4 regions of the Arthrobacter sp. UYP4 genome follow, and region 2 is predicted to be linked to each of the others. Evidence: riboswitches for the same ligand, from Rfam matches in the RefSeq annotation. Region 2 holds a riboswitch; each other region holds the start of a gene.

Region 1 (7,146 bases), on a different contig from region 2:
ACGCCGCGCCTCCGCTCGCCGGAGCGGCGGGCAGCGACCCGTTCCGCTGGCGGTCGGCCCAGCTCGTGCAGCGGATCGGCACGGTCTTCCAGGAGCCCGAGCACCAGTTCCTCACGGCGTCCGTGGGCGAGGAACTGGAGTTCGGGCCGCGACGCGTCAGCGGGACCGCCGATCCGCGGCGGATCACCGAGCTGGCCGAGCGCCTCCGCCTCACCCATCTGCTGAAGGCCAATCCGTTCACGCTCTCCGGCGGCGAGAAGCGGCGGCTGTCGGTCGCGACGATGCTCGCCACGGCCCCGCGCCTCCTGATCCTCGACGAGCCCACCTTCGGCCAGGACGCCGGGACCTGGGCCGAACTCGTCACCCTGCTGCGCGAGCTGATCGACGACGGCGTGGCCGTCGTCTCCGTCACGCACGACGCCGATTTCATCGCCGCCCTCGGCGGCAGGACCCTGCACATCGCCGACGGGGCGGGACGGCTGGTGGCCCGATGAGCACCGATCACCTGACCCCGGTGCTGACCGGGAAGACGCTCCTGCGCGCCAACCCCGTGTCCAAGCTGTTCGCCGCCGCGGTCATCACGCTCGCCCTCATGGCGAGCATCGACTGGGTCAGTGCCGCCGTGGTCCTGGCCTGCGAGCTCGCGCTGATGCCGCTGCTGGGCATCAGTGCGTGGGGCCTCGCCCGGCGCATCTGGCCCCTGCTGGTCGCGGCGTCGATCGGCGCCTACGGCACCGCGCTGCTCGCGGAGAAGAGCGGAACGGTACTGATCGACGTCGGGCCGTTCCTCTTCACCGAGGGCTCGGTGGCGGCCGGGGTCGCGGTCGGGCTGAGGGGGCTCGCGCTCGCGCTGCCCGGCATCTTCCTCCTGCTCACCACGGACCCCACGGACCTGGCCGACGCCCTCGCCCAGAAGCTGCACCTGCCGCACCGCTTCGTCCTCGGCGGGCTGGCCTCGCTGCGGCTCGTGGGCCTGCTCCTGGAGGAGTGGGAGTCCCTCGGACTGGCACGCCACGCGCGGGGCATCGGTTCGGACGGCTCCGTCGTCGCGCGCACGCGGAATCTGCTGGGGCAGTCCTTCGGGCTGATCGTCCAGGCGATCCGGCGTGCCACGCGGCTCGCGACGGCGATGGAGGCGCGCGGTTTCGGCGATGCGACGCGCACCTGGGCGCGGACCAGCACGTTCTCGTCCCTCGACCTCGGCGTCGCCGCCGTCGGGCTCGTGGTCGCGGCGGGCGCGGTAGCGGCGGCGGTCCTGGCCGGGACCTGGAACTTCCTCCTCTCCTGACCGGGAGGCGCCGGACATGCCACAGGGGCTCCGCGGATGCGGAGCCCCTGTGGCATGCGAGCGGATCCCGGCCCCGGCAGGACCGCTAGAGGACGTCCGAGAGGAACGACCTCAGGCGGGGCGTCTGCGCGTCGTCGAAGATCGCGGACGGTGGTCCCGACTCCACGACGACGCCGCCGTCCATGAACGTCACGGTGTCCGAGACGTTGCGTGAGAAGCCCATCTCGTGCGTGACGACGACCATGGTCATGCCCGCCGAGGCGAGGTCCGCCATGAGGGCGAGGACGCCCTTCACGAGCTCCGGGTCCAGCGCGGACGTGGCCTCGTCGAAGAACATCACCTCGGGGTCCATGGCCAGCGCCCGCGCGATCGCCACGCGCTGCTGCTGCCCGCCGGAGAGGTTGCCCGGCCGGACGTCGGCCTTGTGCTTGAGGCCCACCAGGTCGAGCTGGGCGAGGGCCTTCTCCCGTGCCTCGCCGGCGGACATCTTCCGGAGCTTGCGCAGCGCCAGGGACACGTTGTCCAGCACGGTCTTGTGCGGGAAGAGGTTGAACTGCTGGAACACCATGCCGATGCGGCGGCGCAGCTCGTCCGGGTTGTCCTTGAGGACGGAGCGGCCGTCGAGCAGGATATCGCCCTGGTCGGGTTCGATCAGCCGGTTGAGGACACGCAGCAGGGTGGACTTCCCGGAGCCGGACGGCCCGATGACCGACGCCGTCGTCCCCCGTTCCACGTGCAGGTCGATCCCGCGCAGCACGTGGTTGGAGCCGAAGGACAGGTGCAGGCCCTTGCCCGTCAGTGTTCCCGATTCGATGGTCTTCATGCCTTCGCTCCTCCGCTCGTCGGAATCACCGCGGCCAGTTCGTCCGGTTCCGGTTTCTGCTTCCTGCCCACGCGGAGCCTGGTGTCGATGAAGTTGACCAGGTGCGTCAGCGGGATGGTCAGGCAGAGGTAGAGCACGCCGGCCGCGATCAGGGGCGAGAGGTTGCCGGTGTTGCTCGCGGCGTCGTTGCCCACCCGGAAGAGCTCGCGTTCACTGGCGACGAGGCCGATGAAGTAGATGAGCGACGACTCCTTGATGAGCGAGATGAACTGGTTGACCAGGGCGGGCAGCACGCGCCGCACGCCCTGGGGCACCACCACGAGCTGCATGGATGCGCCGTAGCTGAAGCCCAGCGCACGCGAGGCCTCCAGCTGACCCTTCTCCACGCTCTGGATGCCGGAGCGGAAGATCTCCCCGATGTAGGCCGAGGCGATCAGCGACAGGGCGAGGATGCCCAGCGGGTAGGGGCTGGTGCTGCCCGTGACCTGCCGGAGGATGGGACCGAGGCCCAGTCCGATGAGCAGGATGATCACGACGGCGGGGAGGCCGCGGAAGATGTCCGTGTAGATGCGTGCGATCCACCGGAGCACCCGGTTGCGGGAGATCCCCATGATCGCGAGGAGCATGCCGACGATCGTCCCGATGATCCCCGAGGCCAGGGCGAGCAGGAGGGTGTTGGGCAGTCCGACGGTCAGGAGGTCCGGCAGGACCGCGGCCATCGCCTCCCAGTCGAAGAACGTCTTGCCGAGCTGTTCGAGGGCATCCATGCAGGGCCGGCTACTTTACGTCCACGGCTTTGCTGCCGGGCTTCCAGTCGGTGGGCATCTCGCGGTCCGGGTACCACTCCTTGGTGAGCTCGGACCAGGTGCCGTCGGCGATCACCGCGTCGAGGCCCGAGTTGAGGGCGTCGATGAGGGGCTGGTTGTCGCTGTTGACCGCGTACGCCGTGAAGTTCTCCGTGTTGATGATGGTCTCGGCGATCGTGGTGTCGTCGCCCTCCTTCACCTGGCCGGTGGCCTGCTGCGACGGGGCGACCCAGGCGTCCACCTGCCCGTTCTTCACGTTGGCGTACACCGTGTTGTAGTCCGGGAAGCGCACGGGCTCGAGGCCGAGGGTATTGGAGACGTAGTCGTCCTGGACGGTGCCCTGGACCACGCCGATGCGGGTGCTCTCCGAGAGGGAGTCGAAGCCGCTCACCGAGGAGCCGTTCTTCGTGACGACGGCCATGTAGCCGAAGTCGTAGCCGTTGGTGAAGCCGACGTTCTCGCGGCGGGCCGCCGTCGTCGAGATCGAGGAGGACCCGACGTCGAACTGCTTGTTCTGGACCTGCGCGAGGAGGGCGGAGAAGTCGGTGGAGGCGAACTCGACCTCGAGGTCGAGCTTCTCGCCGATGGCGCGCAGCAGTTCGTTGTCGTAGCCGGTGAAGACACCGTCCTCGAGGAAGATGTTCGGCGGGGCGTCCGAGAGCGTGCCGACGCGCAGGGTGCCGTCGGTGATGAGGCCGAGCCCGGACGTGTCGATCTCGTCGATCGGCGTGGTGTCCTCGGTGGTGTACTGGTCGAGCGACTGCTGGTCGCTGCCGGCCAGGGCGTCGGCGGATTCGGTGGGCGTGCTTCCGCTGTCACTGCCGCAGGAGACGGTCAGGGCGAGGAGCGGCACGGTGAGTGCAGCGAGGACCTTGCGGGAGATGTTCATGGTGTCCTTCATTTCGATGCCGGCCCGGGTGCGGGCGCTGGGTGTTCGGGGATGCCGGATGGCGGCAGGGGGAGGCTGCTGGCTGCTGGGTGACACGCTCGCTGTTCTGGGCTGTGCGCGCTGTGGCGGTGGTGTCCTCCGTCTACCTCGGGACAGGCCGCACGACGCCGTACTTGCCAACCGGGGGACTTGGCCCGGCGGCCGAATCTTCACCTGGAGCACCCCACTACGGGAGAGGGTTGCTGTCCAGCCGGCCAGGGCCGATGGCTGGAACTCTTGATTTCAGGAAAACGGTAGGGCAGCACGAAGCGTCGGGTCAAAACGCGGATGCCGGGAAAGTGGTGTTTGACGTAGCAAAGGGCCCCGGAGGGGCCCTTTTGTGGTGGAGATTACACGAAACGATCCACCAGTCCGGTGAGTTCTGCGGTCAGGGCGGCGGAGGTCCGGAGCTCCGTGCCGTCCAGCGAGAGGACCGGCGCGAGGAGCCGGATGCTCGAGATCAGCCACACGGCGTCGGCGTCGAGGAGGTGGTGCGGTTCCAGCGGTCCGTAGCCGAGCTCCCACCCCTGTTCCCGGGCTGCGGCGAACAGTGCGCTCTGGGAGGTGCCCGCCAGGATGCCGCTCTCGAGCTGCGGCGTGAGGAGCGTCTTCCGACCGTCGCGGTCGTACGCGAGGAGCACGGTGGAGGTGGGGCCCTCGAGGACCTTCCCGTCCGAGGAGATGAAGATGACGTCGTCGGCGCCGTGCGCCTTCGCATGGCGGATGGCGGCCATGTTGACGGCGTAGGAGAGCGTCTTCGCCCCCATCAGCAGCCAGGGAGCACGCTGCGCCACCGTGCTGTCGTAGCCGCGCTCGAGGAACAGCACCTTCAGGCCTGCCTCCCGCTGCGCCAGGGTCGACGCCGGAACGGGTGCCACCGAGACCCAGGCCGTGGCCCGGCCGGCACCCTCGACGCCGCGGGTGGCGACGAGCTTCACGACGGCATGGTCCTCACCCGGTTCCGCTGCCGAGAACTCCCGCAGGCCGGTGCGGATGGCACGGCTCCAGGCCTCGGCGTCGGGCACCGACAGGTCGAGGGCCGCGGCCGACGACGCGAGTCTCGCGAGGTGCGCCTGCTCCTTGCGGGGGGATCCTCCGACGGCGAGGAGCGATTCGAAGATGCCGTCACCGCGGGTGGCGCCCAGATCGGTGGCCAGGAGCTGCGGCTGGGACGCGTCGACGACCCTGCCGTCGTCGTGGGCCGGGTCGAGGAACACGAGAACAGTCATGCGCTCCAGCGTATCGGCTGGGTCGCGGGAGCGGGGCGGACCGGTGCGGCGGGGCCGTCAGGTGAGTCTGGCCTTCCGCGTGAAGAGTTTCTGCAGCAGGATGAAGGCGAGGAGAAGCGCGCCGATCACGATGCGCGTCCACCAGGAACTCAGCGTCCCCTCGTAGGAGATGAAGGTCTGGACGATGCCGAGGATGAGCACCCCGGCGAGGGAGCCGAGGACGTAGCCGTATCCTCCGGTGAGCAGCGTGCCGCCCACGACCACCGCGGCGATCGCGTCCAGTTCCAGGCCCGTGCCCGCCAGGCTGTACCCGGAAAGGCTGTAGAACGAGAAGAGGATCCCGGCCACCGCCGAGCACAGCCCGCTGATCCCGTAGACGAGGACCTTGGTCCGGGGGACGGCGAGTCCCATGAGCAGCGCCGAGGATTCGCCGCCGCCGATCGCGTACACCGTCCGGCCGAAGCGGGTCTGGTGCAGGACGTAGAAGGCGACGGCGACGACCACCAGTGCGATCACGACGCCGGGGGAGATGAAGAGCCTGTCGGCCAGCGGGATCCTCGCCTGGGCCATCGCGGTGAAGAAGGGGTCGGTCACGGTGATCGAGTCGACGCTGATCATGTAGCAGAGGCCCCGTGCCAGGAACAGCCCGGCGAGGGTGACGATGAAGGGCTGGATCTCGAAGACCTGGATGACCAGCCCCATGAGAAGCCCGAAGGTCGCACCCGTCAGGATCACGAGGGCGATGACGGCTATCGGGTTCCACCCGGCCTGCAGGAGTGCTGCGGCGATCATCATGGAGAGCGCGACGACGGATCCGACCGAGAGGTCGATCCCGCCGGTGAGGATCACGAACGTCATCCCGACGGCGAGGACGATCAGGAAGGTGTTGTCGATCAGGAGGTTGAGGAACACCTGGCCGGAGAGGAACCCGGGGTACATCACGGCGCCGGCGGCGAACATCGCCAGGAACAACCCGGTCGTGGCGAGTGCCGGCGCGTAGCGCGCCTTGCCCTGGAGGCGGCTGATCCGGCTGCGGTTCAGCGGCGCCGGGGTGCGGGTGAGGACCGACATCAGATGGACACCTTCACTTCGGACTGTTCTGTCACGGGACGCCGGCGCCGGCCGAGCAGCGCCCGGGCCTTGCTGGACTGGAGGAGGCAGACGATGATGACGACCAGCGCCTTGAACACCAGGGTGACCTCGGGCGGGATCCCCAGCGTGTAGACGGTCGTCGTCAGTGTCTGGATGATCAGGGCGCCGACGAGGGTACCCACGAGGCTGTACCGGCCCCCCGCCAGGGAGGTTCCTCCGATGACGACGGCGAGGATGGCGTCCATCTCGATGTAGAGACCGGCGTTGTTGGCATCCGCGGCCGTCACATTGGAACTGATCATCAGGCCGGCGACGGCTGCGCACAGACCGCTGAAGACGTAGACGGTCCAGGTGATGTTGCGTGCGTTGAGCCCTGCCAGCCTGCTGGCGACCGGATTGATGCCCACCGCTTCGATGAGCGTTCCGAGGGCGGTACGCCGCGTCAGCAGCCCGGCCACGCCGAAGGCGACCGCCGCAATGAGGATGGAGATCGGGAGGCCGAGGAAGAATCCGGCGCCGATCGCCTGGTAGGAGTCGTTGGACACGGAGATGATCTGGCCGTCGGTGACGAGTTGCGCCAGTCCCCGCCCGGCCGTCATGAGGACGAGGGTGGCGATGATGGGCTGGATGCCGACCACCGAGACGAGGAAGCCGTTCCACAGACCGAGGGCCAGTCCCACCGCCACGGCGATGACCACCGCCACCGCCGCCGTGCGGAAGGAGGAGGGATCCGGGGAGTTGTAGATGTAGGTGCAGGAGACCGCCCCGGAGATGGCGGCCACGGCTCCCACGGACAGGTCGATACCGCGCGATGCGATGACGAGCGTCATGCCCAGGGCGATGAGGATCGTCGGTGCACCGTTCCGGAGGATGTCGATGAGGCTCCCGAACAGGTGCCCGTCCTGGACGCGCACGGCCAGGAAGTCGGCGCGGAAGAGCTGGTTGAGGAGGAGCAGGAGGACCAGTGCGAGTACGGGCCA
Region 2 (7,146 bases):
CGGCGGCACTGACCCAGCAGTACTGGGCAGCGGTATTGAACCGCGTTATGGAACAGCGTTACTGAACAGCGTTATTGAACAGCACAGGGGCTACTATGCGGACGGCGCGCTTACCCCGCGGGCCGTCCGCATAGTGCCGGCACAGTCCTAGAGAGCAGCCTCGATGGCGTCCGCTATCGGCGTCTCGCCGCTGTTGAATTGGATGGTCTTGTCCACCGTGCCGAGGTTGCCGAGGACGACTGCGGCAACATGCGCAACGTCCTCACGCGGCACTGAGTCCTGTTGTGGCTTGTCCGAGACCTCGATCTTCCCTGTACCAGGATCAGTGGTGAGGGCACCGGGGCCGAGGATCGTCCAGGCGAGTTCAGAGTTGCGCAGGTGCTCGTCCGCAGCAGCCTTCGCCTCCGCATAGTGGAAGAACCCGTTGTCCTCGGGCACACCGTGATTCTTGCTCGCGCCGAGGTAGGACACCATGACGTACCGTCCGACCGAGGCTTCCTGTGCTGCATCCATCGAGCGGATCGCTGCATCCCGGTCCACGGCGTACGTGGCCTCGGGGCTGCTGCCACCGGCACCGGCAGACCACACGACGGCGTCGTGCCCGCGGAAGACGTCGGCCATCTGCGCCACCGACAGCTCGGACACGTCGGCCACCACGGGCGTGCCGCCCGCCTGCTCGACGTCGGAAGCATGGTCCTGGGTGCGGAAGATCGAACTGACCTGATGACCCTGGCCCGTGAGGATCTTCGTGAGGTGCAGCGCTACTTTTCCGTGCCCACCGATGATGGCTACGCGTGACATGGGAACTCCTTCTGGTCGTCGGATGTCTTGGTTCCGACGCTAGTCCCCGGTCGTGGGGGCTGGCCACCCATTCGAAGGTGTTCAGCCCCCAGCGCACGCCTATTCCCCGCTGCCGCCCGACATGCCGGGCAGATGCCGGGCCAGCTTCTACTCAGTCGAAGAACGAACCCGGAAGGCCAGTACGCGATGCGTCAGGGACGGACGGGCTGAAGGCGGAAGCTCGCGCCGCGGTGCTCCTCAGGCAACCGGTCGCCCTTGCCGAACAGCTTCTGGCGCAGCGTCCCCTCGGCATATTCCGTCGGATACGCTCCGCGCTTCTGCAGCTCCGGGACCACATACGTGATGACGTCCTCGAAGGATCCGGGTGTGATCGCGTATGCGAGGTTGAATCCGTCCACGTCGGTCTCCTCCACCCACGCCTGGAGCTCGTCCGCGACCTGCTTGCCCGACCCCACGATCCTCGGACCCAGTCCACCGATTCCCGCCCACTCGGCGATGTCCCGCACGGTCCACGGCGCGCCGTCGTCGTTCACCTTCTGGAAGGTGGCCACAGCGGAGTGGATGGCGTTCGACTTCACGGCGCCGAGCGGTTCGTCGGGGCCGTAGACGGACAGGTCCACACCGAACCAGCCGGAGACGAGCACGAGCGCTCCCTCGTAGCTGACGTACTTCTGGTATTCGGCGTGCTTCGCCTGGGCCTTCTCCTCCGTCTCGTCCGTGATCACGGTGAGCAGCGTGTAGATCCGCACCGAGTAGCGGTCGCGACCCTCGGCCTCGACGGCGTCGCGGATCTTCTTCACCACGTCCTTCAGGATCTCCTTGGTCGGTGCACCCACGAAGACCGCCTCGGCGTTGCCTGCCGCGAAGGCGATCCCTCGCGAGGACGCTCCGGCTTGGAAGATGACGGGGGTGCGCTGCGGCGAGGGCTCGCTGAGGTGGATGCCCGGGACGGTGAAGTAGGTGCCGTCGTGGTTGATGTCGTGCACCTTGGCCGGGTCCGTGAACACACCGGTTTCGCGGTCACGCACGACGGCGTCGTCCTCCCAGGATCCCTCGAGCAGCTTGTAGAGGACCTCGAGGTATTCATCCGCGTGGTTGTAGCGCTCGTCGTGCTCGAGCTGGTCCTCGTTGCCCATGTTGCGCGCGGCGGAGGGCAGATAACCGGTCACCACGTTCCAGCCGACCCTGCCGTTGGTGAGGTGGTCCAGCGTGGAGAGCCTGCGCGCGAACGGATACGGGTGCTCGTAGGCGGTGCCGGCGGTGACGCCGAACCCGAGGTGTTCGGTGACGAGTGCCATGGCGGACACGAGCAGGAACGGATCGTTGACCGGGGTCTGCGTACCCTGCCGCAGGGTCGCTTCGTTGGATCCGCCGTAGACGTCGTAGGTGCCGAGGACGTCGGCGATGAAGATGCCGTCGAACAGGCCCTTCTCCAGCGTCTTCGCCAGATCGGCCCAGTAGCGCAGGTCCTTGTAGCGCCACGACTGGTCCTCCGGATGGCGCCAGAGACCGGGTGACTGGTGGCCCACGCAGTTCATGTCGAAGGCGTTGAAGCGGATACGGCGCGGTGATGCGGGCATGGGAGGTCCTCACGTCGGGGCACTGCCGTGGGGAAGCGCCATACTTGCCCGGCTGGTGCAGCCCGGGCCGAATCCTCACCTGGGGCACCCCACTACAGCGAGAGGGTTGCCGTCCAACAAACCAGGGTTTTGCGTTGGAACTCTTGATTCTGCTGACGAGCGTAGAGGCCCGCCTGCATCACCGTCCAGACGCACCTGTCACAGAGCGTCACGATCAGCATGCCTTTCCTGGCGCACGGTGGAACCCGGCGTCGGAACCGTGCGCCGTCGTTTCGTCAGGGTGGGCCTCGCACAGCTGTCCCCGGTCCCGGATCGCGGTCCCTGGCTCGACGCTCGAAACCCGCGATTCCACGCAGCGCGATGTCAGCGCAGGTAGGACGCCCCGTTGGCATCCACGACGGTGCCGCTGACCCACAGCGGCGCATCGGTGGCGAGCCAGGCCACGGCCTGCGCCACCTCCTCCGGGGTCGCCACGCGATCGAACGGACTCTGGGCACGCACGGCATCTCCCCCGGGGCCGTCGAGCACGGTCCGTCCCATGTCCGTCTCGACGAAGCCGGGCGCCACCGCTGCAGCGAGGATGCCGTGCGGTGCGAGCGCGACGGCGAGGGACTGCGTCATCGAGTGCAGGGCCGCCTTGCTCGCACCGTAGGCCGGCGTGGCGGGCTCACCACGGTAGGCGCCTCGAGATCCGACACTGATGAGCCGTCCGCCGTTCGGCCCCGACGGCCGGTCGAGCAGCCGGCGCGCCACCAGCCAGGCCAGGTTCGCCGGCCCCACCAGATTGACGTCGAGCGTCCGGCGCCATGCTCGCTGCCAGTCCTCGAAGGACACCGTGTCGACAGGATGCGCCTCGAAGATGCCCGCATTGTTCACGAGCACATCGATCCCGCCGAGGTCCCGGGTGGCAGCATCGACGAGCTGCCTGCACGCCTCGGGATCGGCGACGTCCCCGATCCCGACGGCGTGTCCCGTACCCGGCAACGCCTCCCGGACGGCCTCGGCGGCCTGCAGATCGCGACCGGCGTGCACGCAGATGCGATGTCCCCGGCCGGCGAGCTCGTGGGCGATCGCCGCACCGATACCGCGACTTGCTCCCGTCACCAGAATGCTCAGTGTCATGAACGAGACGCTACCTGCTACCCAGAGGCCCGGAACGAGAACCATACCGTGGACGCGCAGCCGACTTCGGGGGTGCACCTTGCTACGCTGACACACCATTGCCCCTGTTCCTCCGGTAAGGACCACGATGGACCCATTCAGCGCCCACCTCGACAAGGGGATCCTGTGGCTGCGGTGGAGGCGCGGTGTCGAGATCACCCATCCTCACGCTGTTGCCGCCGCTCGCGCCCTGGCCGAGTTCCACGGCCCGGCAACACTGCCGCTGCTGGTGCACATGCACGGCATCACCGGCATCACCCCCGAGGCACGCGTCGGCATGGCCGCCTACCGCGGCTTCTCGCGAGTGGCACTCGTGGGTGAGGACGCCGTCGACGAGGTGATGTCCGGCTTCTCCCACCGCTCCCCCACCGACACGCGCTTCTTCACCTCCGAGGCGGACGCCGTCGCCTGGCTGCTCAACGGAAGCTCCGTCCGGCAGGGTCTCACGCCGGCCCCACGCGACTAGGACACGACGGGCGCGCAGCGCCACGGCACGACGGGCGCGCAGCGCCACGGCACGACGGCGTCCGGATCCGTCGCAGGACATCCTTCCCACATCGCGGAACGGCAGCCATGGACAGCGGTGTCGCGCGCGTGCTGCGCCGGGCGGCACAACGCACCCCTGGGCGTTGACCGCCCTGCAGGCCGGGTGCCACAGTGACAAACATGAGTACCGGAAACAACGAGATCCAGGTCAGCAACAACGAGGACGAGAGCCGCTACACGGCGAGCCTCGACGGGGAACCGGCGGGCGTCGCCGTCTACGAACGCTCCGGCGACACCATCGTCTTCACGCACACCGTCGTGGACGAGGACGTCGAGGGCCACGGAGTGGGCAGCACCCTGGTCCGGTACGCGCTCGACGACGCCCGCACCCAGCACCTCACGGTGGTGCCGAGGTGCGAGTTCGTCGCGGCCTTCATCGCCGACCATCCCGAGTACCAGGACCTCGTCGGCTGACCCCCCGGAGCTTCTGTCCGTCCCGGCGTGCGCAGGCGGGTTCTCCCGGACTAGGCCGCACCTCGGACCTCATGGCCCAGCGCCACATCGATCAGCACCTCGGCCGCCTGCCGCGCCTGGACCGCCGCGTCGACGGTGCCGGCGATCGCCGCCGTCGTCTGTGCGCCTTCGGCGAGGATCGACAGTTGTGGTCCGAGGTAGGGCGGTGCGCCCGCGTCCTCGGCCAGCTTCCCCACGTACTCCTGGAACGACTCCTTGTGCTGCCGTGCGTAATCGGCGACGTCAGGACTCACGGCGCCGAGTTCGGCGAAGCTGTTCACGAAGCCGCAGCCACGGAAGGAGTCCTCGCCGAACCACTGCGCGAGGTAGTCGAAAATCGCGAGCAGGCGGGCGCGCGGCGTCGGAGCCTGCCGCACCGTCGCGTCCAGCCCTTCGGCCCAGGACCGGTGCCGGCGCTCAAGGACGGCCATGACGATGCTCCCCTTGGACGGGAACTCCTGGTAGAGCTTCTTGAGCGAGACACCCGCCGCTGCGCGCAGTTCGTCCATGCCGACGGCCTGGATCCCCCGCGCGTTGTAGAGCTCGTCGGCGCTCGCCACGATCCGTGTGCGGGCCTCGGAAATATTCATGAAGCCATTCTACTTGAATGGAGAACGATCGTTCTATACGATGTGATCACCGAGAGAGAACGAACGTTCTCTCCGCTCGAGACAAGGACCAGTAACATGGGCTTCATCAAGGTCGGCACCGAGAACACCACGGACATCGAGCTCTACTACGAGGACCACGGCACGGGCCAGCCCGTCGTCCTGATCCACGGCTATCCCCTCGACGGCGGCTCGTGGGAGAAGCAGACCGCCGCCCTCCTGACCGCCGGTTACCGCGTCATCACGTACGACCGCCGCGGCTTCGGGAAGTCGAGCAAGCCCACCACCGGCTACGACTACGACACGTTCGCAGCCGATCTCAACACCGTGCTCGAGACGCTCGATCTGCACGACGCCGTCCTCGTCGGCTTCTCGATGGGGACCGGGGAGGTCGGTCGCTACATCGGCACCTATGGGGAGTCGAGGGTCGCGAAGGCGGTCTTCCTCGCCTCGCTCGAACCGTTCCTCCTCCAGACCGACGACAACCCGACCGGCGTCCCCTCGACCGTCTTCGACGGCATCCGCAGCGCGGCCATCGAGGACCGCTACGCCTGGTTCACCAACTTCTACGACGACTTCTTCAACACCGACAACTTCCTCGGCAACCGCCTCAGCGAGGAAGCACTGCGCAACGCGTGGAACGTCGCCTCGGGGTCGTCCTGGTACGCGTCGTTCGCCGTCGTCGACTCCTGGCTCACCGACTTCCGTTCCGACGTCGAGAAGGTCACCGTGCCTGCGCTGATCGTGCACGGCACCGATGACCGTATCCTGCCGATCGATGCGACGGGGCGCGAGTTCACCAAGCGCCTCCCCTCCGCCGAGTACGTCGAGATCGAGGATGCACCGCACGGCATGCTCTGGACCCACGGCGCCGAGATCAACGAGGTCCTGCTCCGCTTCCTCGCCAAGTAACCCCACCGCACTGCGGGCGCCGGTCCTCTGACGGGCGCCCGCAGTGTCTCCGGACGCCGATTGGGGAACGGTTCCCCGCGATGCCCGTCGATCGGGCGAATCGGGGTCAGCGGAGCTCGGCGGCCTGCCGCCGGAGGTGGGCATGGAGTCCGCCATAGGCGTCGACGGCGGGGAAGAGCGCCTTGGGTGCCTTCACGACGACGCTGTAGTTGGCGTCGACCGCGTTGGCGATCGGGGCGAGCGCGGTCTGCGTCAGGAGCTGGTAGGCGTCGAGGTGGTGCAGCCCGAAGAGGTCGCCGAACCACCGCACCATCTCGAGTTGGCCGATACGCCACGAATCCTCCATGGGGCGGGAGGACCCGACGGCCATCCAGTGGTAGTCGGTCTCGAGCCGCGGCCAGGACGGCGCACCGCCCTTGATGAGTTCCACGATGATCGTCGAGTGCATGGCGCCCTCGACGGCGGTGCCGCAGGCCTCCCCCTCGCCCTGGCGATAGTGTCCGTCGCCGATGGAGAACAGCGCACCCTCGACGTTCACACCGAGGTAGACCGTGGTGCCGGGCTTGACGTCCGGCGCGTCCATGTTGCCGCCGAACCGCTCCGGTACGAGCGAGGAGCGCACCTCACCCCCGGGCGGCGCGACGCCGACGGTGCCGAGCATCGGCTCGAGCGGGAGCGCCACCTCGAAGTCCCCGAGCCGCGACTGGAAGCCGACCGTCCGGCGCTCGGTGTCGACCTGGTAGATCCATGTGATGTCCGGCAACGGCTCCTGCAGGGTGGCGGTGCGGTCGGTACTGGTCAGCCCTCCGAAGAACGGGATGGTGGCCGAGGCACCGTACGAGCGGGCCGGCGTGAGGTCCACGATGTGCAGCGCGAGGGTGTCACCGGGTTCGGCGCCCTCCACGTGGAACGGGCCGGTCTGCGGATTGATGAAGTTGAGGTCCACCTTCTCGCCGGACACGTCGTCGACAGAGGTCAGCGCATTGTTGAAGGCGTCCTCGGACCAGAGCCGGAGTGCGGTGCCGGGCCGGACAGTCAGCACGGGTGCGCTGCCACCGAAGGTGTACACGAGCTGGTCCCGCCGA
Region 3 (7,146 bases), on a different contig from region 2:
TTCTACACCCGCGACACCAAGAGCGGCGGTGCCTGGATGAACTCCTTCGTGGACCAGTCGCGGCTCCAGGGCACACGTGCCGTCGTCATCAACAACCTGAACATCTCGAGGCCCGCGGCGGGCGAGCCCACCCTGCTGTCCTACGACCAGGTGGTCACCATGTTCCACGAGTTCGGCCACGCACTGCACGGCCTGTTCTCCGACGTCACCTACCCGCTGTTCTCCGGCACGTCGGTGCCGCGCGACTTCGTGGAGTACCCGTCGCAGGTCAACGAGATGTGGATCCTCTGGCCGGAGATCGTCGCGAACTACGCCCGTCACCACGAGACGGGCGAACCGCTCCCCCAGGACGTCATCGACCGCATCCACGCCGCCGGCGCCTGGGGCGAGGGATTCGAGACGACCGCCTACCTCGGTGCCACCCTGCTGGACCTGGCCTGGCACTCGATCCCGCCGGGCACGGTCGTCGAGGACCCGCTGGCCTTCGAAGCCTCGGCCCTCGCCGATGCCGGCGTCGACTTCGCGCCCGTTCCGCCGCGGTACCGCACCTCCTACTTCAAGCACATCTTCGCCGGCGGGTACGCGGCGTCCTACTACGCCTACATCTGGAGCGAGATGCTCGACGCCGACACCGTGGAGTGGTTCAAGTCCTCGGGCGGCCTGACACGCGCCAACGGGGACCACTTCCGGCGGGAGCTGCTGTCGCGGGGCAACAGCATCGATCCGCTGGAGGCGTTCCGCGCCTTCCGGGGCCGGGACGCCGACCTCGAGCCACTGCTCGTCCGCCGCGGGCTCGCATGACCGGCCCTGCCGGCGGTCCAGCCGCATGGTGACCATCGCCCAGTGCCAGCGGCTGCAGGCCGCCTGGTCCGCGGCGCTGGCCACGGCGACGGGCGGGAGGACCTTCTCGACGCACGGCTCCACGTGGGTGTGGCTGCCCGCGCGACGCGAACTGGGGATGATGTTCCCGGAGTCCGTGAGCGCGCACGCCGTGCGGCCCGCCCTGGCCGAGGGGGTGCGGCTCGGCGCCTCCTCGGTCCGGGTCTGGCTCAACGGCGCGGTGGACCCCGTCGAGCTCGCCGGTCTGGGATTCGGTCCGAGCTGGCAGCCCTGGTGGATGGCAGCACCCGCGGCCGCCGTGGTCGTGCCCGGGGACGACGACGCCGTCCTCGCCACCGATGTACCCGACTACTCGGGTCCGCTGGAACAGGAGCTGCGGGTGGTCCGCTCCCAGCCGCGGCAGGCGTGGCATGCCGTGACCCGGAGTGGGGAAGGCGGCAGCATCTCCGGAGCCGCGTACTCGTTCTACCCGTCCGGCGTCACGGGCCTGCGACGCCTCGGCGGTGTCCACAACCTCGAGGTGCTCCCGGACCACCAGCGGCGCGGGCTCGCCACGGCCCTGCTGAGCGCCACGGCGCGGGCCGCACTGCAGGCCGGTGCGGTGGACCTCGCCGTCAACGCCACACCGCAGGGCTACGAGTTCTTCTCGAAGCGGGGCTTCACACTGCTCGGACGCGGCAGGACCTACGCGCTGCACCTCTGACCGGCTGCGGCCCGACGGTGGACGCATGACAGCCGAGCCGCGTCCCCCTCCACCGCCGACGGTGATGTCGGAGGTGCGTGGGCCCGGTCCCGGCGGGACCGCGCCCGGGCGTTCGGGGCGACGGCCGAGGACATCCTCGGGGACCTCCTCGGGGACCGCGAGGCCCCGCGAGGCACTGACGCCGTCGCCGCCTCCGCGGGAAACGGCAGAGGACCGCGGCCTGCCGGCCGCGGTCCTCTGCACTGCCCGTGCTGTGCTGCTACCAGCCGCGCTCGGCGAGGCGGTGCGGCTGCGGGATCTCGTCGACGTTGATGCCGACCATGGCCTCGCCCAGACCGCGCGAGACCTTGGCGATCATGTCCGGATCGTCGTGGAACGTGGTCGCCTGGACAATCGCGTTGGCGCGTTCGGCCGGGTTGCCCGACTTGAAGATGCCGGAGCCGACGAAGACGCCGTCCGCGCCGAGCTGCATCATCATGGCCGCGTCCGCCGGGGTCGCGATGCCGCCGGCGGTGAAGAGGACCACGGGGAGTCGACCGGCGGAGGCGACCTCCTTCACCAGCTCGTAGGGCGCCTGGAGTTCCTTCGCGGCGACGTACAGCTCGTCCTCGGCCATGGAGGAGAGGCGGTTGAGCTCCGCGCGGATGGTGCGCATGTGCATCGTGGCGTTCGAGACGTCGCCGGTGCCGGCCTCGCCCTTCGAGCGGATCATCGCAGCGCCCTCGGTGATGCGCCGCAGTGCCTCACCGAGGTTGGTCGCACCGCAGACGAAGGGGACGGTGAACTTCCACTTGTCGATGTGGTTCGCGTAGTCGGCGGGCGTGAGGACCTCGGACTCGTCGATGTAGTCGACCCCGAGGGACTGCAGGACCTGCGCCTCCACGAAGTGGCCGATCCGGGCCTTGGCCATGACCGGGATGGAGACAGCCTCGATGATGCTGTCGATCATGTCGGGATCGCTCATGCGGGACACGCCGCCCTGGGCGCGGATGTCCGCGGGAACCCGTTCGAGCGCCATGACCGCTACCGCACCGGCGTCTTCGGCGATGCGGGCCTGCTCTGCTGTGACGACATCCATGATGACGCCGCCCTTGAGCATTTCGGCCATCCCGCGCTTGACCCGGTTGCCGCCGGTCTGTGCTGTGGTTGCCGAATTGTCTTCAACGGTGGACACGACTTGCCCCTAAAGGTAGATAAAAGCTGACCCTTCATGATACGCCGCCGCAGGACGCCCTTCCGGTCGCGGCCGCCGCCCCGGTCCCGGCCGTTCCCGCGGGCTCCGGACCCCGGCGCGGGACCGCGCACGTCAGCGATCCGACAGCGATCCGGCAGCGATCCGGCAGCGTCACACGGCGTCACGCGGCGGAATGCCGCGTCTTCCTGCTGGAAAGCGGACGATATGCCGCCTACGCTCGGAGCCACAGATCAAGAGTTCCGACGCGAAGCCCTGGCTCGTCGGACGGCAACCCCCTCCGTGGCGGGGTGCCCCAGGTGAAGATCCGGCCCCGTGCATCAGCGCGGGGCAAGCACGGCGCGGACCTCCAGCGGTTCCGCGTCCCGTCGATGGGACATCCATGTCGTACATCTGCCTGCTGCTCTCGGGAGCAGCCCTTCTGATCAACGGACTCGGCCTCCTCGGCCGGGTCCCGCCACTGGACGCGGGATTCCTCAATCTCGCGGTCGGTGTGCTCCAGCTCGTCCTCGCCACGGTCGTCGCAGCGACCGGGGCGCCGGATCCAGCCGCGTTCAGCACGGCGAGCGGGATCTTCCTCTTCGGGCTCACCTACCTGTACGTGGGTCTCGGCTCCGTCGCGGGTCTGGGCTCCGCCGGCGTCGGCTGGTTCTGCGGGCTCGTCGCCGTGCTCGCCGTCGTCTTCGCGGCCACGTCGCTGGACACCGACCCGCTCGGCTCGGTGCTCTGGCTCGCGTGGGCGGTGCTGTGGGGTCTGTTCTTCCTGATCCTCGCCCTCGACGCCGTCCGCCTTACCCGGGTCACCGGCTGGAGCGCGATCCTGGTCGGCACCGTCAGCACCGTGATCCCCGCCGTCCTCGGCCTCAACGGGGCCTGGCCGGCCGGCGGAGCCTCCGCCGTCGCCGCCGCGGCCGTCATCGGCGCACTGTTCGTCGGCGCCGGCGTCGCCGGTTCCCGTGAGGCGAGGGCGGCCGTCCCCCGGGTCGCCGTCCACGCCTGATCTCCTCGCCCCCGCCCCCGTCCTGCCACCTCTCCTCCCAGCCCCACTCCAAGCCCCACTCCCAGCCCCACTCCCAGCCCCACTCCCAGCCCGATCGGAAGGCCCACCATGACCACCCTGACGCACACCCATCCCACCGCGGACGCCGACTACGAACTCCTCGCGGCCCGCTTCCGACCCCTCTTCGCACGCATCGCGGACGGCGCATCGCGCCGCGAACAGGAGCACGAGCTCCCCCGGCAGGAGATCCGCGCCCTGATCGACGCCGGATTCGGGGCACTGCGGGTACCGGTCGCCGCCGGCGGGTTCGGCGCCTCGCTCCCGCAGCTGTTCCGCCTCCTCACCGAACTGGCCGCCGCCGATTCGAACATCCCCCAGGCGCTGCGCGCCCACTTCGCGTTCGTGGAGGACCGCCTCGTGTCCGCCGGTCCCCAGCGCGACGTATGGCTCCAGCGCTTCGTGGACGGCGAGATCGTGGGCAACTCCTGGACGGAGGTCGGCACCGTCACCATCGGTGACGTGATCACCAAGGTGAGCCCGGACCCGGGCAGCACCCACGGCGACTTCCGCATCAGCGGCACGAAGTACTACTCGACCGGCAGCATCTTCGCGGACTGGATCGACACGTTCGCCCAGCGGACGGACAACGGTGTCAAGGTCATCGCGGTGGTCAGCACGCACCAGGAGGGCGTCACGCACGGGGACGACTGGGACGGCTTCGGCCAGCAGACCACCGGCTCGGGTACGTCCACCTTCGACCGCGCCCGCGTCGAGGCCGGGAACGTCATCGACTTCGACACCCGGTTCAAGTACCAGACGGCCTTCTACCAGGCGGTGCTGCTGGCCGTCCTCGCGGGCAGCATCACCGCGGCCGAGCGGGACGTGGCGCGAGAGGTACGGAACCGCACGAGGATCTTCAGCCACGGGAATGCGCCGTCGTTCGCTGCCGATCCACAGATCCTCCAGGTCATCGGCGAGGTCTCCGCCGCCGCCTACGCCGCGGATGCCACCGTGGAGCGGGCCGCCCGGGCCCTGCAGCACGCCTACGAGGGCGCGTTCCTGGCCGACGAGGTCGAGGACGAGCGCCGGAACGACGTCGCCGAACTCGAGACGGCCAAGGCGCAGGTGGTCCTGTCGGCGCTCGCCACCCGCGCCACGTCCGACGTCTTCAATGCGCTGGCCGCGTCCGGCGTCAGCACGTCGAAGAACTTCGACCGGCACTGGCGGAACGCCCGCACCGCGGCCAACCACAACCCATGGGTGTTCAAGGCGAGGATCGTCGGCGACCACTCCGTCAACGGGACCGTGCCTCCCCGCGTGTGGTCCATCGGTGCGGCGCCGGGCGCAGGCAAGCCCTGAGCGACCTGGAGGACGGGACCGCCCGCGGTCCCGTCCTGCCCGGCCTCAGCCGCGCCGCGCACCGGCCGCCTGCCGCGCCGGGCAGACCTCGCGCCGCTCCAGTTCGTCCAGCACGGCATCGAGTGCCCCAGCGGGCCACCGCGACGACGGCGTCCTCACCGCCCGCTGCAGCGGCGCAGAGGGAGCCGTCCTGCGCTGCAGCAGGAGGAGGTCCGTCTCGGAGACGATGTGCAGATCGGTCGGGAGGAACCGTGTCCCGGGTGTCATGGCGTGTCCTGTTCTGGTGGATGGGTCATCCTCCCTTAGACGCACGACCGGGGGCCGAATCATCGGTTCCGGCGCAAGGAACGGCGAAGGATGCGGGCCCGCCTCCACCGCCTGCCGTCGAAGCTCAGCCTTTGGGCAGGATTGGCCCAGCGGATCAGTCGTGACGAGAGCCCGCTGATAGCTTTCAAAAGACACCTGCCGTCCTCGGCCGCTCCTTCGGGAGCGATCCGGGGCCGCACGGCCACTGAGCAGCTGGGGAGCTTGCTATGAATTCTCGCGAACGCGAAAAACTGATCGTCGACAACCTGCCGCTGGTCGGGTACCTCGTCTCGACCCTGTGCGCCCGCGCCACGCATCTCTCGCGGGATGACCTCGCGTCGGTCGGGGCCATCGCCCTGATCACATCTGCGGACTCCTTCGACCCGACCCTGGGCGTGCCCTTCGGCGCCTATGCCCGGCGCCGAATCACGGGGGCATTCGCCGACGAGATGCGGTCCAACGACTGGGCTCCGCGGTCCGCGCGACGGCGGATCGGCGACACCATCGCTGCACAGGACACGCTGGCCGCCTCCCTCGGGCGCACGCCCACGACGGACGAGCTCGCCATGACGCTCGGCGTCAGCCGGCACGAGGTCCAGGCTGCGCTCGGCGACGCCGCACGATCCGTCCAGACGCTCGACGAGACCGTCCTCGACATCGTCCCCTGTCTCGACCAGCTCCCCGAGGCATCGCTGCTGGCCGACGAGCAGGTCCGGCACATCCGCGCCGCCGTGGCCCACCTCCCCGCCCGCATGCGCCACATCATCCAGGAGGTCTTCTTCGAGGGACGATCGGTGACCGAGGTGGCAGCGGAGCTCGGGACCACCCACTCGGCCGTCTCCCAGCAGAAGTCCGAGGCGCTCCGGCTGCTGCAGGACGGCCTGGCGACCCACTACTCCGACACCGCAGGCTCCGCGCCCGCTCCGATCTCGCGCGTCTCCCCCAAGCGCAGGGCGGAATACCTGTCCGCGCTCGGTTCGGCACTGACGCCCCTGCGCGGCCACGCGGCGACGTACGCCACGGCTCGCCCGGCGTTCGCCTCGGCGTCCTGACCGTCCCGTACCGGCGGCGACGTCAGGACGCGGGCCTGGCCTCCAGCGACTGGCGATGGACGGCCCGCACCCTCTGGTAGACGGTCACGAGGCTTGCCGCGGCCAGGACGACGAGGACGGTCAGCAGGAAACCCTCGGGCAGGCCCAGTCCCGTCAGCCCGGTGACCACCAGGACGGAGACGAGGCGCTCCGCACGCTCCGCGAGCCCCACGTTCGCCGTGAAGCCGAGCGACTCGGCCTTAGCGCGGGCGTACGAGACGATCATGCCCAGCACGAGGCAGGCGAGTGAGGCGACCGCGATCGCGGCGTTCCCGCCACCCGTGAAGAACCAGATCGCGACACCCGCGAACAGCGAGCCGTCGGCGACGCGGTCGAGCGTCGAGTCGAGGAAGCTCCCCCACCGGCCCCCACGGCCCTGCATCCGGGCCATGATCCCGTCGATCACGTCGGAGAACACGAACAGCGTGATGAAGACCGTTCCCCAGAACAGCTGGCCGAGCGGGTAGAGGACCAGCGCGCCGCCGGCGACACCGACCGTCCCCGCGATCGTGACGGCGTCGGGCGTCACGCCCCACCGCAGCAGCAGGCGTGCCAGCGGCGTGAAGAGGGCCGTGAAGAATCCCCGCGCGTATCGGTTGAGCATCAGGCGTCCGATCCCGCCGGCCCGGCCGCCGACGGCCAGGCAGCCGCCACC
Region 4 (7,146 bases), on a different contig from region 2:
GAGAAGATCCGTCGCGCAGCGTCGGGTGAATCCCTGTTCGCAGCAGGCGTGAAGGAACGGATCATCGCCGGGCTTCGTGATGCTCCGGTCGAGGATCCGCGGCTGGCGGGACTGACGAGCCAGGAGAAGAAGGTCCTGGCTCTCATCGGCGCCGGCCTGACCAACCGGGAGATCGGCGCAGAACTGTTCCTGGCCGAGAAGACCGTGAAGAACTACGTGTCGTCGCTGCTGTCGAAGCTCGGCTTCCAGCGCCGCACGCAGGCGGCGGTGTTCATCTCGAGGCCGGCGGAACCGAGATACCGCTAGCAGCCAGGGGGATCTCGAGGTGGACGTCGGTCCCTCCACCCACGGTGCTGGTGATGGACACCGTGCCCTCGCACAGTTCGGCGCGACGCTTCATGTTGGCCAGTCCGCTCGTCCGGCCGGGGTTCTCGAACCCGCGGCCGTCGTCGGTGATCCTCAACTCGAGGCGTCCGCACCGTGCACGCAGGATCACGGTGATCGTGCGCGCCTCGGCATGACGCAGCGCATTGGCCAGCCCCTCGAGCAGCACGGCCCGCACATGGTCGGCTCGCTCGTCGTCCACTGACGTATCCAGGGGGCCGGAGAGTTGCAGGACCGGGTCGAGGTCGTGGCCGTCGAAGGCATCGGCGACGAGGGAGAACACCGTGGAGGTGAAGGTCGGGGCGACCTGCGGGACGGAGCGGAGCGAGTAGATGGTGTCGCGCAGCTCCCTGATAGTCGCATCCAGTTCCTTCGTCACTGCCGAGATGCGGTTCAGCGCTTCCGCATCCGGAGTGTACTTCCGCAGGCTCTGGATGCTCAGGCCGGCCGCGAAGAGCCGCTGGATGACCAGGTCGTGCAGGTCCCGGGCGATCCGGTCCCGGTCGCCGAAGACAGCTTCCTGTTCCCGCTGCCGGTGGATCCGCAGCAGTTCGAGGGCCAGGGACACATGGGAGGCGAAGGTGCGCATCATCCCGTGATCGACATCCGAGAAGGGCGTCGCGCCGGGCGGGCGGCCGATGACGAGGAAACGCCGGTCCCCCGCGCCGGCGAGCCTGCAGCACAGTGCCGTCCCGATGGTGCCTGCCGCAGCCCCGGGGAGTACCGCCGCGACGTCCTCAGCATCCAGCAGGACCGGTGACAGGGTGGTCGGCAGCCGGTCCATCAGTCCGGCATCGTGGCTTCGTCGTCCCAGGAGGGCCGCGGCCTCGACGCCGTCGACGGCTTCGCAGATCATCTCCCGTTCGTTGCCGAACGTCCTGAGGACGGCGGCGAGGATACTGTGCGAGGCGTCGAGTGCATGGGTAGCGGTGATCTCGAGGTCATTGCTGGATCCGTCGTGCTCCCCGAGGAGTTCCCTCACCGCGTTGAGCCCGCCTTCCAGCCATCGTGTCCGCCGGTTCGATTCCTCGAAGAGGCGCGAGTTCTCTATCGCGACGCCCGCGGCGGAGGCGAGCGAGACCACGAGCTGCTCATCTGCGGCGGAGAAATCCGTCCCCCCGTTCTTCTCCGTCAGGTACAGGTTGCCGAACACCCGGTCATGGATGCGGATCGGCACGCCCAGGAACGACGTCATCTGAGGGTGATGGGCCGGGAATCCATAGGCGAGGGGGTGCTCGCGCAGATCCGAGAGACGGACGGGGTGCGGCTCGGTGATCAGCAATCCCAGGACGCCGTGCCCCGTCGGGAGCGGACCGATCCGTCGAATCTCCCCCTCCTGGAGACCGACGGTGATGAAGTGGCTGAGCCTCCGGTCCGGACCGACGACGCCGAGGGCACCGAAGCGTGCATCGACCAGCTGGCACGCCGCTTCGATGACACGTTCCAGGACGGTGTCGAGCCCCAGGTCGTCCGCGATGGCGGCGAAGGCAGCCAGGAGGTTCTCCACCCCCGCCGGAGCCGGCGGTTGCACAACCGCACCCAGGGGCGGCTCCTCAGGGTAGGTGACCATGCCGCACGCTCCGTCGATCAGGACGAGACCTCATCGTTGGACGATAACAGGGTCGGCGGACCCCGGTCGGCGTGGCGCCCGCTTCGTACTCCCGGTCCATGGACGCAGGACCTGCACGGACGGAAGCTCGTGCTGCTCACGAATGCTGGGATCTGCTCAGAGGTGATTTCGTCGGGTGCTGGGCGGATGCCGCCGCCGGTCCGGCTGATGGAGGGCACATCAGGGGTTTTCGGCCCTGATGCATGCCGCGGACGCACTCACGCCGTCGCAATGCTGGGCGTTGGCGACCACGCAGTCGACGGGGCGGCTGGGATTCTTCCGGGAGGGGCTGCGGATATCTTCCCCGTCAACTACTTCGTGCTCGATGAACGCGTGTACGTCAGGACCAGGGCCGACGGCATCATCGCCACCAGCCATCTGGAGCACGCTGCAGTCCAGACCCATTCCACGGACAGGACCACGCAGAGCGGTTGGACCGTCCTGGTGAACGGGCCGGCGGCCCGCGTCGAAGATCCTGAACTCCTCACCACGTTGTGGGGTACAGCAGCCGAGGAGCCGTGGGCGCCCGGCCTGCGCGACCTGTTCTTCGCCCTGACCGCCCGCCCATGTGCGCGGGCGCCGCCTGCACACCACCCACTAGTCGCTGTCGGGTACGGGCAGCCTGTCCGACGCTCACCCGATCCGCCGTACTCGGTCCCGGTGCGCCTGCTGCGGCCGCCGCCATCGGCCTCTATCGGCAGCGGCGACGCAGGTCTACCGTGAGTGCATGTCGAGCCCTCCCGTACCCCCGGCCAACCACGACACCGATGCTACCGGTGTGCTCATGCGGGACGTGATGGGGCAACTGCTCCAGAAGCTGAGATACGAGCCGACCGCGAAGCGCGTCCGCGCCACGCTCGGCGGACAGACCGTCGTGGACACGACGCACGCGATGCTCGTGTGGGAGCCGCGCAGGGTCGTGCCCGGGTACGCCGTCCCGTACCAGGACATCCGCGCCGAGATCTCGCCCCGCATCCCACCGCCACCCGAGAACGGTCCGGTCGGATTCATGCTGCCCGACCTGTCGACGATTCCCGTGTTGGACCCGCGGATCCCCCTTCGACGTGCGCACGACCGCGGGCGAGCCGGTGGGGATACGCGTCGCTGGAACGGAGGCCGTCGCGTCCGGATTCCGCGCACGCGACCCCGGCCTCGACGACTACGTGATCCTCGCATTCGCCGACTTCGACAGCTGGTTCGAGGAGGACGACGAGATCATCAGCCATCCGCACGACCCGTACGGCCGCATCGACATCCGGGGCACCTCCCGACACGTGCAGCTGATGCTCGACGGACACATCCTCGCCGACACCACCCGGGCGCGGATGCTGTTCGAGACGACCCTGCCCGCCCGGTACTACCTTCCGGTCGAGGACGTCGTGGCGCCGCTCGAGCCCAGCTCGACACGGTCCATGTGCTCGTACAAGGGCTACGCGACCTGGTACTCCGCCCTGCTGGGAGACAAGAGGGTGGATGACATCGCGTGGCAGTACGAACACCCCCTGAGTGACGCGGCCGAGGTGCAGGACTACGTCGCGTTCCTCGACGAGCGGCTCGATCTCGTCATCGACGGCGAGCAGCAGGAACGTGCCCTCACCCCGTGGTCGTGACATCGGTGGTCGTGTCACGGGCGGTGATCGACGCCGGCACGTGGCGTCGGCGGTGACCTGAGCACCCGGGGTGACGTGGGCTTCCCCGCCGAGAACCGTCGCGGTCTCAGGCCTGCCGCGGCGTCAAGTGTCTCCGCACCCCCCGGTCCTGTCCGAAAAGGCCCAGGGCACCGGCCGTGCCGACTATGCTCGCGCCATGGACCAGCAACTGCACTTCGTCACGGTCGCCACCCGCGACCTCGACGCCGCGCGATCGTTCTACAGCGGATTGGGCTGGTCCCCTGCGCTCGACGTCCCGGAGGAGATCATCTTCTACCAGGTGGCGCCCGGTCTGCTCCTGGGGCTGTTCCGATCCGACAAGTTCGCGCAGGACGTCGGGCTCGATGCGGCGCCCGGACCGTCCGGGATGACGCTGTCGCACAATGTCGGCAGCCCCGACGAGGTCCGCCGGCTGGTGGCCAGGATGGCGGACGCCGGCGGAACCATCCTCAAGGAGCCCCGCGACGGCTCCTTCGGGGGCATCTTCCACGCCCTGGTCCGGGACCCGAACGACGTCGTCTGGGAGATCGCCTTCAACCCCGGCTGGCGGATCGACGACGACGGGGCCGTCGTCATCGGCTGATGCCGGAATCAGGTGCGGCACCGGCTCCCCTGCTGTCGTATTCCCTGTCCGCCAGGTATTCGACGGGACAATGCGCGGGTATCGCACGTCCCGGTCATATTTCTTCTTATTCGCAGGACCGCCCGTCTCCCTGCCTATATTGAATTCAGCTTCAAGAGATGCGGTCGGAAAGCTCCGACTGGACCGCACACCAACCCCATGTTCCTGGGTGGTTCGGATGACGAAGCGGCCTTCGCCATGGCACGTGAGTGCCCGTCCGGCGCGGGCAAGAGCACACCGAAAGGCACTCCCGTGAGCTGTAACGCCCTCCCCCTCCCCTAGCAGGCCCTGCGCGTCCAGCGCATCCTGTTGCTCCTTTCTCCCCTTTTCCGGTGAATTCCGCCGTGCGCGGCACCGGACCCCTCAAGAGGAATTCTCCATGAATGCATCCGTAATTCCCCCTGCCCGGAATCACCGGCCGGTCCGCCGGCTCACCACGTTATCGGCCGTTGCCCTGGTGGCCCTTGTCAGTGGCTGCGCCGGACCGGCGGCCTCCACCTCGGAGACGGCCGGTGAGCCCGTGTCCGGAGGGGTCCTGGACGTGTCGATCTCGGCCGAACCGGGGTGCCTGGACGGCCACGGCATCTCGGCGACCCAGCAGCAGTTCCTGGGACGCCTGATCTACGACAACGTGGTGACGCTGGACGAGAACGGGGACATCGCGCCCTACCTCGCGGAATCATGGGACATCTCGGAGGACGGCAGGACCTACACCTTCCACCTCAAGGAGGGCGTCACCTTCAGCGACGGCTCGCCGTGGAACGCGGAGGTCCTCGGCCAGAACTTCGAGCACATGCGGGACCCCGCGACGAAGTCACCGCTCGCCGCCGCGTACATCGCCCCCTACGTGGACGGCACGGTCCTGGACGAGTACACCTTCGAGGCCCACCTCGAATACCCCTACACCCCGTTCCTCTACACCCTCGCGCAGTCCTGGCTCGGGATGAACTCGGGCAAGGCCATCGCGGAGGCTCCCGAGACCCTGTGCCAGCAGCCGATCGGGACCGGCCCCTTCACCGTCGCGGACTACCAGCCGGGCCAGAGCATCACCTACACGAAGCGCGAGGGCTACGACTGGGCGCCGGAGTGGCTCGAGGGTGACGGCGAGGCATATCTCGACGGCGTCGAGGTGACCCTCGTCGGCGAGCCGGTGATCCGGCACCAGTCCCTCGTCTCCGGGCAGTACGACCTGACCGAGAACCTCGCGCCCCAGAACGCGGCGGCTGTCCAGGCAGACCCGAACTTCACCTACGAGAACCTCCCCCGCACCGGCAGCCCCTACGTGCTGAGCTTCAACCTCAGCCGCGCGCCGTTCGACGACCTCGCCGTCCGCCAGGCCTTCGCCGCCGCCGTGGACACCGCTGCGGTCACCGAGAGCCTGGGCTTCGGCACCTACACGCCGATCGACGGGTTCCTCTCGAAGGAGAGCAAGTACTACGACCCGACCGTCGAGGGGACGCTCACCCACGATCCCGAGCGCGCGAACCAGCTGCTCGACGACGCAGGCTGGTCCGAGCGCGACGGCGAGGGCTTCCGCACGAAGGACGGCCGACGGCTGGTCGTCGAGGTACCGACGGTGGAGAGCTCGACGCCGAGTCCCCTGCTGGTCCAACTGCAGGGCGAGGCCCGCAAGGTCGGCTTCGACCTCCAGATCATCCAGCTGCCGCAGGCGCAGCTCAGCGAATTGCGCTACGCCGGTGACTACGACGCGCTGGCCGGCGTGTGGCACACCAACACCACCGACGTCCTGTTCATCCGGTACCACTCCTCGGAGATCACCGGCGAACGGATCGGCCAGAACTCGTCCTACGTCGACGATCCGGCCCTGGACGAACTGCTCCTGACGGCCCGCGGGTCCGACGACGGAGCCGAGGCTGAGGAAGCGTACTCGAAGGCGCAGCACCGGCTGCTCGAGATCGTGCCCGGCGTGCCCCTCTACGAGAATCCGAGCCAGTTCGCGTACGCCAAGACGGTCCATGATGTCGCCGTCGACACGTCCCACCCCGTGCCCGTCCTGACCTACGCGTGGAAGGCGGAGTAGGTGCCGATCCTCCGACGCATCCTCACGCGCCTGCTGGTCGGCATCGGCGTGCTCTGGGGCGCGGCAACGCTGACCTTCCTCGCGGTCTACCTGATCCCGGGCGACACCGCTCTGCTGATCCTCGGCGGTCCGGACGCGCGGCCCACGGCCGAGACCCTTGCCCAGGTCCGCAGCGACTACCTCCTCGACCAGCCGTTCATCGTGCAGTACGGCAGCTACCTCGGCAACCTGCTGCAGGGTGACCTGGGCCAGTCCTACCGGCTCCGGCTGCCCGTCACGGATGCCATCGGCCAGCAGATCGGCGCGACGGCAGCGCTCGCGGCAGCCGCCGTCGCCGTCGCCCTCCCGCTGACCCTCGCCGTCGCCGTCCTGTCCGCGCAGCGGGCGAACTGGATCCGGTCGATCGTCTCCGGCGTCGAAGTGGTCCTCGCCGCGACACCGACCTTCATCATCGGGTTCGCCCTGCTGATCGTCTTCTCGTTCTCGCTGCGCTGGTTCCCGATCGGCGGCAACCAGGGCGTGGCGGCACTGGTCCTGCCGGCGCTCACGCTGGGCCTCGCCGTCTTCGGGACGCTCTCGCAGGTCCTCCGCAACGAACTCGAGGACGTCCTGGAGCAACCCTTCATCCTCACGGCGAGGTCCCGCGGGATGCGCGACCTCCCGGTGCGTGTGCGGCACGCACTCCGGCATGCCGCCATCCCGGTGATGACGATGTCGGGATTCGTCGTCGCCGCGCTCCTCGGCGGATCGGTGATCGTCGAGACCCTGTTCAGCCGGCAGGGCATCGGTTCGCTGACACTGGCCTCCGTCTACAACAAGGACCTCCCCGTCATCATCGGCA

Evidence for each region. A riboswitch is a leader RNA that binds a small molecule or an ion and turns the genes downstream of it on or off. The one in region 2 is predicted to bind S-adenosylmethionine.
Region 1: another riboswitch for S-adenosylmethionine. It lies ahead of AC0Z9V_RS08405 (ABC transporter substrate-binding protein); the one in region 2 lies ahead of AC0Z9V_RS11570 (LLM class flavin-dependent oxidoreductase).
Region 3: another riboswitch for S-adenosylmethionine. It lies ahead of AC0Z9V_RS01095 (AmiS/UreI family transporter); the one in region 2 lies ahead of AC0Z9V_RS11570 (LLM class flavin-dependent oxidoreductase).
Region 4: another riboswitch for S-adenosylmethionine. It lies ahead of AC0Z9V_RS02335 (ABC transporter substrate-binding protein); the one in region 2 lies ahead of AC0Z9V_RS11570 (LLM class flavin-dependent oxidoreductase).

The regions. Positions count from the first base shown of each region.
Region 1 is NZ_JBXAVU010000001.1:1,790,109-1,797,254, reverse strand. It holds gene AC0Z9V_RS08425 (ABC transporter ATP-binding protein) at 1-494, shown strand, start outside; gene AC0Z9V_RS08420 (energy-coupling factor transporter transmembrane component T family protein) at 491-1,288, shown strand; gene AC0Z9V_RS08415 (amino acid ABC transporter ATP-binding protein) at 1,374-2,111, opposite strand; gene AC0Z9V_RS08410 (amino acid ABC transporter permease) at 2,108-2,878, opposite strand; gene AC0Z9V_RS08405 (ABC transporter substrate-binding protein) at 2,889-3,806, opposite strand; SAM riboswitch class IV at 3,971-4,088, opposite strand; gene AC0Z9V_RS08400 (aminodeoxychorismate lyase) at 4,196-5,074, opposite strand; gene yjfF (galactofuranose ABC transporter, permease protein YjfF) at 5,132-6,145, opposite strand; gene AC0Z9V_RS08390 (ABC transporter permease) at 6,145-7,146, opposite strand, start outside.
Region 2 is NZ_JBXAVU010000002.1:632,767-639,912, forward strand. It holds gene AC0Z9V_RS11565 (SDR family oxidoreductase) at 148-801, opposite strand; gene AC0Z9V_RS11570 (LLM class flavin-dependent oxidoreductase) at 993-2,381, opposite strand; SAM riboswitch class IV at 2,417-2,530, opposite strand; gene AC0Z9V_RS11575 (SDR family NAD(P)-dependent oxidoreductase) at 2,745-3,503, opposite strand; gene AC0Z9V_RS11580 (SpoIIAA family protein) at 3,631-4,008, shown strand; gene AC0Z9V_RS11585 (GNAT family N-acetyltransferase) at 4,209-4,502, shown strand; gene AC0Z9V_RS11590 (TetR/AcrR family transcriptional regulator) at 4,553-5,131, opposite strand; gene AC0Z9V_RS11595 (alpha/beta fold hydrolase) at 5,228-6,061, shown strand; gene AC0Z9V_RS11600 (acetamidase/formamidase family protein) at 6,168-7,146, opposite strand, start outside.
Region 3 is NZ_JBXAVU010000001.1:237,362-244,507, reverse strand. It holds gene AC0Z9V_RS01110 (M3 family metallopeptidase) at 1-801, shown strand, start outside; gene AC0Z9V_RS01105 (GNAT family N-acetyltransferase) at 830-1,543, shown strand; gene pdxS (pyridoxal 5'-phosphate synthase lyase subunit PdxS) at 1,803-2,717, opposite strand; SAM riboswitch class IV at 2,967-3,078, shown strand; gene AC0Z9V_RS01095 (AmiS/UreI family transporter) at 3,118-3,735, shown strand; gene AC0Z9V_RS01090 (acyl-CoA dehydrogenase family protein) at 3,844-5,094, shown strand; gene AC0Z9V_RS01085 (hypothetical protein) at 5,140-5,361, opposite strand; gene AC0Z9V_RS01080 (sigma-70 family RNA polymerase sigma factor) at 5,628-6,452, shown strand; gene pgsA (phosphatidylinositol phosphate synthase) at 6,475-7,095, opposite strand; gene AC0Z9V_RS01070 (HIT family protein) at 7,095-7,146, opposite strand, start outside.
Region 4 is NZ_JBXAVU010000001.1:497,849-504,994, forward strand. It holds gene AC0Z9V_RS02305 (response regulator) at 1-306, shown strand, start outside; gene AC0Z9V_RS02310 (GAF domain-containing sensor histidine kinase) at 272-1,954, opposite strand; gene AC0Z9V_RS02315 (pyridoxamine 5'-phosphate oxidase family protein) at 2,225-2,716, shown strand; gene AC0Z9V_RS02320 (hypothetical protein) at 2,708-3,004, opposite strand; gene AC0Z9V_RS02325 (DUF427 domain-containing protein) at 3,058-3,603, shown strand; gene AC0Z9V_RS02330 (VOC family protein) at 3,800-4,225, shown strand; SAM riboswitch class IV at 4,375-4,503, shown strand; gene AC0Z9V_RS02335 (ABC transporter substrate-binding protein) at 4,644-6,305, shown strand; gene AC0Z9V_RS02340 (ABC transporter permease) at 6,306-7,146, shown strand, end outside.